One region of the Acuticoccus sediminis genome, then DNA from elsewhere that is predicted to be linked to it. Evidence: predicted binding sites of a transcription regulator. Region 1 holds the regulator's gene; the other holds the start of a gene.

Region 1 (4,484 bases):
CGATCATTAACATCGCCTCGATCACCGGGCTGCGGCCGGCAGGCGCTCTGGTGCACTACGCCTCGGCGAAGGCCGGCCTCATCCACATGACGAAGGTGCTGGCGCTCGAGTGGGCGCGCTACGGCATCCGCGTCAACGCGATCTGCCCCGGCTACATCGAGACCGACATCAACCGCGAATTCTTTGCCACCGACGCGGGCGCGGCGCTGGTCCGGCGCATTCCGCAGCGCCGGCTCGGACAGCCGGACGACCTCTCCGGCGCGCTCTGCCTCCTGGCGAGCGATGCGTCGGCGTACATGACCGGCAGCGTCATCTCCATCGACGGCGGCCACCTCTGCAGCTCGCTCTAACGCCCCGCACCGGCCGCCCCCGCCGGCATGGCGGGCCGCGATGGACGTCGGGGAGAGGCAGCTCGCCCCGGGAAATGCTGATCGACTGGCCTCGCCCACGGGCGTAGCGGTCCAGGCAGGCCGGCGGGGACAGGCGGTCCCTCGGGAAATGCCGATCGATTGTCCGTGCCCATGGACGTGGAGGTCCGGGCAGACCGTCGGGGAGAGGCACGTCGCCCGGGAGATGCCGATCGATTGGCCACTCCCATGGGCGTGCTGGTCAGGGCCGGCCGTCGGGGAAGGCAGGGCCCTCGGGAAATGCCGATCGATTGGCCGCGCCGATGGGCGTGGAGGTCCGGGCTCGCCGGCGGGGAGAGGCAGGTCGCCGGGAAATGCCGATCGATGGGCCGCGCCCGCGGGCGTGGAGGTCCGGGCAGGAGGTCGGGGAGAGGCAGGTCGTTCAGGGAAAGCCGACGGATCCGCCGCGCCGAACGAGGCGGGCCGAATGGTGGCCGTCGCGGGGACCGCGTGATTGGCGCGGACTGAACGAGTCCGGGCGGCAGGTCGCGTCGGTTCCGGGTCCGGAGGCTGCGGTCTCGCGGGTCGGCTGCTGCGGCCCGGCACCGTGTGGTGCCGGAGCGGCAGTTGCGGTCCTGCGCGTCAGTAGTGACGGAGGAGGGCGGCGAGCCTGCCCTGGATCTGGACGCGGTCGGCGCCGAAGATGCGCGTCTCGTACGCCGGGTTCGCAGCCTCGAGCGCGATGGTGTTGCCACGCTTGCGCAGACGCTTGAGGGTCGCTTCCTCGCCGTCGATCAGGGCGACCACGATGTCGCCGTTCTCGGCGTGGTCCGTCCGCCGCACGACGACGGTGTCACCGTCGTGGATGCCGGCATCGATCATCGAATCGCCCGTGATCTCCAGCGCGAAGTGCTCGCCGGGGCCGAGCATGTCGGACGGGAGGTGGACGGCGGAGCTCTGCTGCTGGATCGCCTCGATCGGCACGCCGGCGGCGATGCGGCCCATCATCGGCACGTCGACGATGTCGTAGGCGGTCGTGACAGGGCGCAGCGAAGGGCCCCGCTTCGGCGGGATGGCCGGATCGCGCGGGGCCGACCCCTCGATGACGGACGGGGAGAAGCCGCGCGGGCGTTGCGGCGGGCTCGACTTCGCGAGCGCGACGTCCGGCAGGCGCAGGACTTCCAGCGCGCGGGCGCGGTTGGGGAGGCGGCGGATGAAGCCACGCTCCTCCAGCGCGGTTATCAGGCGATGGATGCCGGATTTGGATTTAAGATCGAGCGCATCCTTCATTTCCTCGAAGGACGGCGGCACACCGGTCGAGCTCATACGCTCATGAATGAACATGAGGAGATCGTACTGCTTCTTCGTCAGCATAGTTCGTCGTCGTCCTGACGCTGTATGACCAGCATTGGTACCCGAATCATTCCGCCATCATCTATACACGTTCGTCGTGTGTTCCGCAATGCGGAGCCCGCAGAACGTCACGAGTCAAGCAATCAGAGCGCGATATACCGACATGGACTCCCCGCCGGCACGGGACCTTCATGCGGTTGACGCACGAGCAGAACATCCGAAGCCGCGAGCACGGCTAGCATCGATGAATCCTGCCGCGATGCTGGCGTAATCGTCGATCCCGATCGCACCGCGCGCATGTGATCGCGGCGAGGGCCGTTCGCCGGGAGGTCGCGGCCGAGAATCCCCTCGCGCACCTCCGGCAGCGGTGCCGTCACCCCCTGCATCGCCTTCACCAGCGGAACGAGGAACAGGACCGCGCAGACCGCGCCCGATACCGGGTTGCCCGGCAGGCCGAGAACGAGCGGCCTGGAGGAGAACATCAGCGGCTTGCCCGGCCGCACCGCGACCTTCCAGAAGTCCGGCTCGATGCCGAGGTCCGAGAGGGCGGGCTTGACCAGGTCGTGGTCGCCGACCGAGGCGCCGCCGAGCGTGACGAGGATGTCCGCCTCGGCGATCCCGGCGGCACAGCGCCGGGCGATCTCGGCCCGGTCGTCCGGCGCGATGCCGAGGTCGATCGGGTCCGCGCCGGCCGCGCGCACCGTCGCGGCGAGCGCGGGTGTGATCGAGGCGACGATCTGGTCGGGACCGGTGGGCGAGCCGGGCGGCACGAGTTCGTCGCCGGTGGCGAGGAAGGCGACGCGGGGCCTGCGGGCGACCGTCAGTTCCGCATGGCCGCCGGCGCCGGCGAGTGCGATGTGGCGCGGCGCGAGGACGGTGCCGGCCGCCACCAGTGTGTCGCCGGCGGCGAAGTCGAGGCCGAGCGCGCGGATGTGGTCGTTCGGCTTGACCGTGTCGGTGGCCGTGAGCGCATCGCCGTCGCGCGCTGCGTCCTCCTGGATGAGGATCGCGTCTGCCCCCTCCGGCACCGGGGCGCCGGTGAAGATGCGGACCGCCTCGCCGTGACCCAGCGGACGCGGGTAGCGCCGCCCGGCCGCGGATTCGCCCACCACCCGGACCGGGCCGGGCATGTCGGCGGTGCGGACCGCGTAGCCGTCCATCGCGGACGAGGCGAAGGGGGGCTGCGTGCGCATCGAGACGACGTCGACCGTCACGACGCGGCCGGCGGCCTCGGCGAGCGGTACGGTCTCGGACGGGAGGTGGGGAGCGGCGGCGATCAGGCGGGCCTGCGCCTCGTCGACGTCAATCAAGAGGTGCGCCACTCGCCCGAGCGGCCGCCGGACTTTTCCAGGAGCCGCACGCCGCCGATCACCATGCCCCGGTCCATGGCCTTGGCCATGTCGTAGAGCGTCAGGCAGGCGGCGGAGACGGCGGTGAGGGCCTCCATCTCGACGCCGGTGCGCCCCGTGGTCTTCGCCCGCGCGGTGACGCGGTAGCCGGGCAGCGACGGGTCCGGCTCGAGGTCCACGGACACCGACGAGAGCGGCAGCGGGTGGCAGAGGGGGATCAGCTCCGAGGTCTTCTTGGCGGCCATGATGCCGGCGATCCGCGCCACGCCGACGACGTCGCCCTTCTTCACGTTGCCGGCCTGGATGGCGGCGAGCGTGTCGGGCGCCATCGTGACGGTCCCCTCGGCGACGGCCGTGCGGGTCGTCTCGGCCTTGGCGGAGACGTCCACCATCCGGGCCGCGCCGGTGGCGTCGATGTGGGTCAGCGGGTTGCCGAGCAGCGCGCGCGTCGCGGCGGTCACGTCCGCGTGGCGCATGAGGCTCTCGCCGATGAGGAAGGCGCTTGCGCCGACGGCCTGCAGGCGCGTGACGTCGGCGTGGGTGGCGATGCCGGATTCGGCGATGAGCAGGCGGTCGGGCGGGACCATCGCCGCCAGCCGCTCGGTGACGGCGAGGTCGGTCTTGAAGGTCCTGAGGTCGCGGTTGTTGACGCCCATCAGCGGGGAGGGGAGCGCGAGCGCGCGCTCCATGTCCCGCTCGTCGTGCACCTCGAGGAGCGCGCCCATGCCGAGGGCATGCGCCGCGTCGACGAGGTCGCGCGCTACCGCGTCGTCGACGCCGGTCATGATGACGAGGATGCAGTCCGCGCCCCACACGCGCGCCTCGAACACCTGCTCGGGCACGTACATGAAGTCCTTGCGCAGGACCGGCAGGCAGCAGGCCTCCCGCGCGGCGCTGAGGAACTCAGGCGCGCCCTGGAAGGACGGAGCATCGGTGAGGACCGAGAGGCAGGTCGCGCCGCCGTCGGCGTAGGCGCGGGCGAGGGCGGGCGGGTCGAAGTCGGGCCGGATCAGGCCCTTGGACGGGCTCGCCTTCTTGATCTCGGCGATGAGGCCCGGACGGCCCGCGGCGGCTGCGGCCCTGAGGGCGCCGACGAAGTCGCGCGGCGGAGCGGCCGCCTCGGCACGGGCGCGCCAGGAGGCCGAGTCCTCGACGAGGCGCGCGGCGGCGATCTCCTCGCGCTTGTAGGCCTCGATGCGCGCCAGAATGTCGGGTGCGGCGTCCATGACGTCGGGGAAACTCCTATTTCGCGGTCGCGGCGGCGTTCGAGACCGACACCAGCGCGTCGAGCCGCGCCGCGGCCGAGCCGTCGTCCAGGAGGTTCTGGGCCAGCTTCACGCCCTCCGCAAGCGTTTCCACCTTCTGCGCGACGACGAGCGCGCCGGCCGCGTTGAGGCAGGCGATGTCACGGTAGGCGCTCGGCTTGCCGGCGAGC
Region 2 (4,484 bases), on a different contig from region 1:
CGGCATCGTCCTGGGGGTCGCGGCGCTCATCATCGTGATGAGCGTCATGAACGGGTTCCGCACGGAGCTGTTCAGCCGCATCCTCGGCATCTCCGGCCACGTCGTGGTCCAGGCGGCCGACGGGATGCCCGGCTATGAGGGCCTCGCCGAGAAGCTGGAGGCGATCCCGGGCGTGGACCGCGCCGTGCCCTACGTCCTCGGCCAAGCCTACGCGACCGGCAACGGCGGCGCGACGGGCATCCTTCTGCGCGGCGTCTCCCGCAAGGACATGGAGCGCACGCCCCTCCTCGACGAGCACATGGTCGCCGGCACGCTGAAGAACTTCGGCGAGGAGGAGAAGGGCATGGTCATCGGCGCCGGGCTCGCCCGCGCGCTGGGCGTCACCATCGGCGACAAGGTCACGGTGATGACCCAGGACGGCCCGGTGACGCCGTTCGGCCAGACGCCGCAGATCGACAACTTCCCCGTCATCGGCATCTTCGACGTCGGCATGAGCCAGGTGGACGGGACCATCGCCTACCTGCCGATCGCCGAGGCGCAGCTCTACCTCAACATGGACGACCAGGCGACCGGCATCGAGATCTTCTCGGACTCGCCGGACGACATGGACGGCCTCAAAGCCGCGATCGCGGAGACCGCCGACCGGCCCCTCTACCTCTCCGACTGGCGGCAGAACAACCGCGCCTACTACTCCGCGCTCACGGTGGAGCGGAACGTGATGTTCATCATCCTGACGCTCATCGTTCTGGTGGCGTCGATGAACGTCATCTCCTCCATGACGATGCTGGTGAACGAAAAGACGCCCGACATCGCCATCATGCGCACCATCGGCGCCTCGCGCGGGACGGTGCTGCGGGTCTTCCTGATGGTGGGGCTGACCATCGGCGTCGGCGGCACGCTCATCGGCCTCGGCCTCGGCACGCTGATCGCCGTGAACATCGAGAACATCCGTCAGGCGATCACGACGATCTTCAACATCCAGCTCTTCCCGCCGGAGCTCTACTACCTGACGCAGATCCCGTCCGACATCTCCTCCACGCAGACCACCATGGTCGTCGTCATCTCGCTGCTCCTGGCGCTGATCGCGACGATCCCGCCGGCGTGGAAGGCGGCCACCACGGACCCCGTCGAAGCGCTGAAGGCCGAGTGATGACGACCCCTCTCGTTCTGACCGACATCGTGCGCACGTTCTCGGACGGGTCCGAAGAGGTGCACGTCCTCACCGGCGCCAACCTCTCGCTGAACGCGGGCGAGCTCGTCGCGCTGGTCGCGCCGTCGGGCGCCGGCAAGTCGACGCTGCTGCAGATCGCGGGCCTCCTCGAGGGCGCGACCAGCGGCGTCGTCACCATTGACGGCGTCGAGGCGACGGGCCTGTCGGACAAGGAGCGGACGATGCTCCGCCGGGACCGGATCGGCTTCATCTACCAGTTCCACCACCTCCTGGGCGACTTCACCGCCCGCGAGAACGTCGCCCTGCCGCAGCGTCTGGCCGGGGCGTCGTACAAGGATGCCCTCGCCCGCGCGGACGAACTTCTCGACCGCCTGGGCCTCGCCCACCGGCGCACCCACCGGCCGGGCGAGATGTCCGGCGGCGAGCGCCAGCGCGTCGCCATCGCGCGCGCGGTGGCGAACAACCCGCGCGTCATCCTCGCCGACGAGCCGACCGGCAACCTCGACCAGGCGACGGCCGAGACTGTTCGCGACGCGTTCCTGTCGCTCAGCCGGGACACCGGCCTGTCCGCGCTGGTCGCGACCCACAACCAGGCCCTCGCGAGCCAGCTCGACCGCACGGTAACCCTGAAGGAAGGCCGAATCGTCGCGCTATAATTGACGCTATCTGTCGAATAAGTTTCTCGCGAATCACGCTTGATGTTCTCGGAACATTCTACTACGTTCCAATGAGAACAAAGAGAGGTCAGTGATGCAGCGGTTCTTTCTCGATTGTGGTGCGTTCGTTTCCTGTTCGGCCTTCGTCGTCGCCCTCATTCTGTGGATTGACGGAATGCAGGTCCCCCTCGTGTGATCCCATCGGACCGATCCGGCGCTAAGGTGAGCGCCGGTATCTGGGAGGCGCGTCATGTTCGTCCATCTGAGGGTCCACTCGGCCTACTCTCTCCTGGAAGGCGCGCTGCACCTCAAGAAGATCGTGTCGCTTGCAGCGGCGGACAATCAGCCCGCCGTCGCCGTCAGCGACACGGCCAATCTCTTCGGCGCATTGGAGTTTTCGGAAAAGGCGTATGGCGAGGGCGTGCAGCCCCTCATCGCCTGCACCGTCCCCATCCGCCTCGCCGAGCGGATCCAGGGTGGCCGGCGGATCACGCCCATCGCCCGCATGCCCCTGATCGCCACCTGCCCGGACAGCTTCGCCAACCTGCAGCGGCTGATCAGCCACGCCTACCTGAAGTCGGACGGCGAGACCGTCGCCGTCCCGGTCGACGGCCTCGCCCCCTACGCCGACGGCATCATCGCCCTCTCCGGCTGGACCGACGGTCCCGTCGGCAAGACGCTCGAGCTCGGCGAGACCGACGGCGCCGCCGCGCTGTTCGACGAACTTCGCGAAACGTTCGGAGATCGTTTCTATTGTGAGCTCCAGCGCCACGGGACGACGGCGGAGAACACGTTCGAGGCGTTCGCCGTGGGCCTCGCCTACGACAGGGGCGTTCCCCTCGTCGCCACCAACGAGGTCTACTTCGCCAAGCGCGACGACTACGAGGCGCACGACGCGCTGATCGCCATCGCCGAAGGCCGCCGCCTCGCCGACGACGACCGGCGGCGCCTGACGCCGGAACACTATTTCAAGACCCAGGGCGAGATGGAGGCCCTCTTCAGCGACCTCCCGGAGGCGATCGCCTCGACGGTCGAGATCGCCATGCGCTCCCACTTCCGGGTAAAGAAGTGCCCGCCGATGCTGCCGCGCTTCATCGCCGCCGAGCGCAAGGCCCAGGGCCTGCCGCCGGAGGACAAGACCGAGGAGCAGGAGCTGGAGGCCGAGGCCGAGCGGCTCACCCAGATGGCGAAAGACGGCCTAGAACGGCGCTTCGCCACGCGCGGCATGGCGCCCGGCGTCGACCGCGAGGCGTACGAGCACCGCCTGGAGCACGAGCTCGGCATCATCTGCCGGATGAAGTTCCCCGGCTACTTCCTCATCGTCGCCGACTTCATCCAGTGGGCGAAGGCGCACGACGTCGCCGTGGGGCCGGGCCGCGGCTCGGGCGCCGGCTCGCTCGTCGCCTACGCGCTGACGATCACCGACCTCGACCCGCTCCGCTTCGACCTCCTGTTCGAGCGCTTCCTCAACCCGGAACGCGTCTCGATGCCGGACTTCGACGTCGACTTCTGCCAGGAGAAGCGCGACCGGGTCATCCACTACGTCCAGGAGCGCTACGGCCCGGACCGGGTGGCGCAGATCATCACCTTCGGGACCCTCCAGGCCCGCGCCGTGGTGCGCGACGTCGGCCGCGTGCTCGACATGCCGTACGGCAAGGTCGACCAGCTCGCCAAGCTCGTCCCCTCCAACCCTGCCAACCCGATCACCCTCGGCCAGGCGCTGGAGCAGGAATCGAAGCTGCAGGAGGCGAAGGCGCAGGACGGCGAGATCGACCGCCTGCTGCAGATGGCGCTGAAGCTCGAGGGGCTCTACCGCCACGCCTCCACCCACGCCGCCGGCATCGTCATCGGCGACCGGCCGCTGGAGGAGATCGTCCCCCTCTACCGCGACCCGCGGTCCGACCTCCCCGTCACCCAGTACAACATGAAATGGGTGGAATCGGGCGGCCTGGTGAAGTTCGACTTCCTTGGCCTCAAGACGCTCACCACCATCGAGCGCGCAATCGCCCTGATCCCGGACGAGATCGACCTCGATACCCTGCCGCTGGACGACGGCCCCACCTACGAGCTGCTCGCGAGGGGCGAGACCGCCGGCGTTTTCCAGCTGGAAAGTCAGGGCATGAGGAAGGCGCTGGTCGGCATGAAGCCCGACCGGTTCGAGGACATCATCGCCATCGTGGCGCTCTACCGCCCGGGCCCGATGGACAACATCCCGAGCTACAACCGCCGCAAGCAGGGGCTGGAGGAGCCGGACTACCTCCACCCCAAGCTCGAGCCGATCCTGAAAGAGACCTACGGCATCATCATCTACCAGGAGCAGGTGATGCAGATCGCGCAGGTCCTGTCGGGCTACTCGCTCGGCGAAGCCGACCTGCTGCGCCGCGCCATGGGCAAGAAGATCGCCGCCGAAATGGCGGTGCAGCGCGACCGCTTCGTCGACGGCGCGGTGAAGGACGGCACCAGGGCGGCCGACGCGAACCGCATCTTCGACCTCGTCGCCAAGTTCGCGAACTACGGGTTCAACAAGTCCCACGCCGCCGCCTACGCCCTCGTCGCCTACCATACGGCCTACCTGAAGACGCACTACCCGTCGGAGTTCCTCGCCGCGTCGATGACCCTCGACATGGGCAACACCGACAAGCTCGCCGACTTCCGGG

The links. Region 1 encodes LexA, which represses DNA repair genes until DNA is damaged. Its sites were predicted from a motif close to TGTTCNNNNTGTGTTCNG; they were not measured.
Region 2: dnaE (DNA polymerase III subunit alpha) is a predicted target of LexA. The motif match lies at 1,950-1,967, and genes of this name have one in related genera.

What each region holds. Positions count from the first base shown of each region.
Region 1 covers NZ_QHHQ01000001.1:1,586,362-1,590,845, forward strand. The annotation lists gene DLJ53_RS06875 (glucose 1-dehydrogenase) at 1-350, shown strand, start outside; gene lexA (transcriptional repressor LexA) at 990-1,721, opposite strand; gene DLJ53_RS06885 (molybdopterin molybdotransferase MoeA) at 1,844-3,010, opposite strand; gene trpC (indole-3-glycerol phosphate synthase TrpC) at 3,007-4,275, opposite strand; gene trpD (anthranilate phosphoribosyltransferase) at 4,292-4,484, opposite strand, start outside.
Region 2 covers NZ_QHHQ01000008.1:92,517-97,000, reverse strand. The annotation lists gene DLJ53_RS28015 (lipoprotein-releasing ABC transporter permease subunit) at 1-1,150, shown strand, start outside; gene DLJ53_RS28010 (ABC transporter ATP-binding protein) at 1,150-1,827, shown strand; gene dnaE (DNA polymerase III subunit alpha) at 2,078-4,484, shown strand, end outside.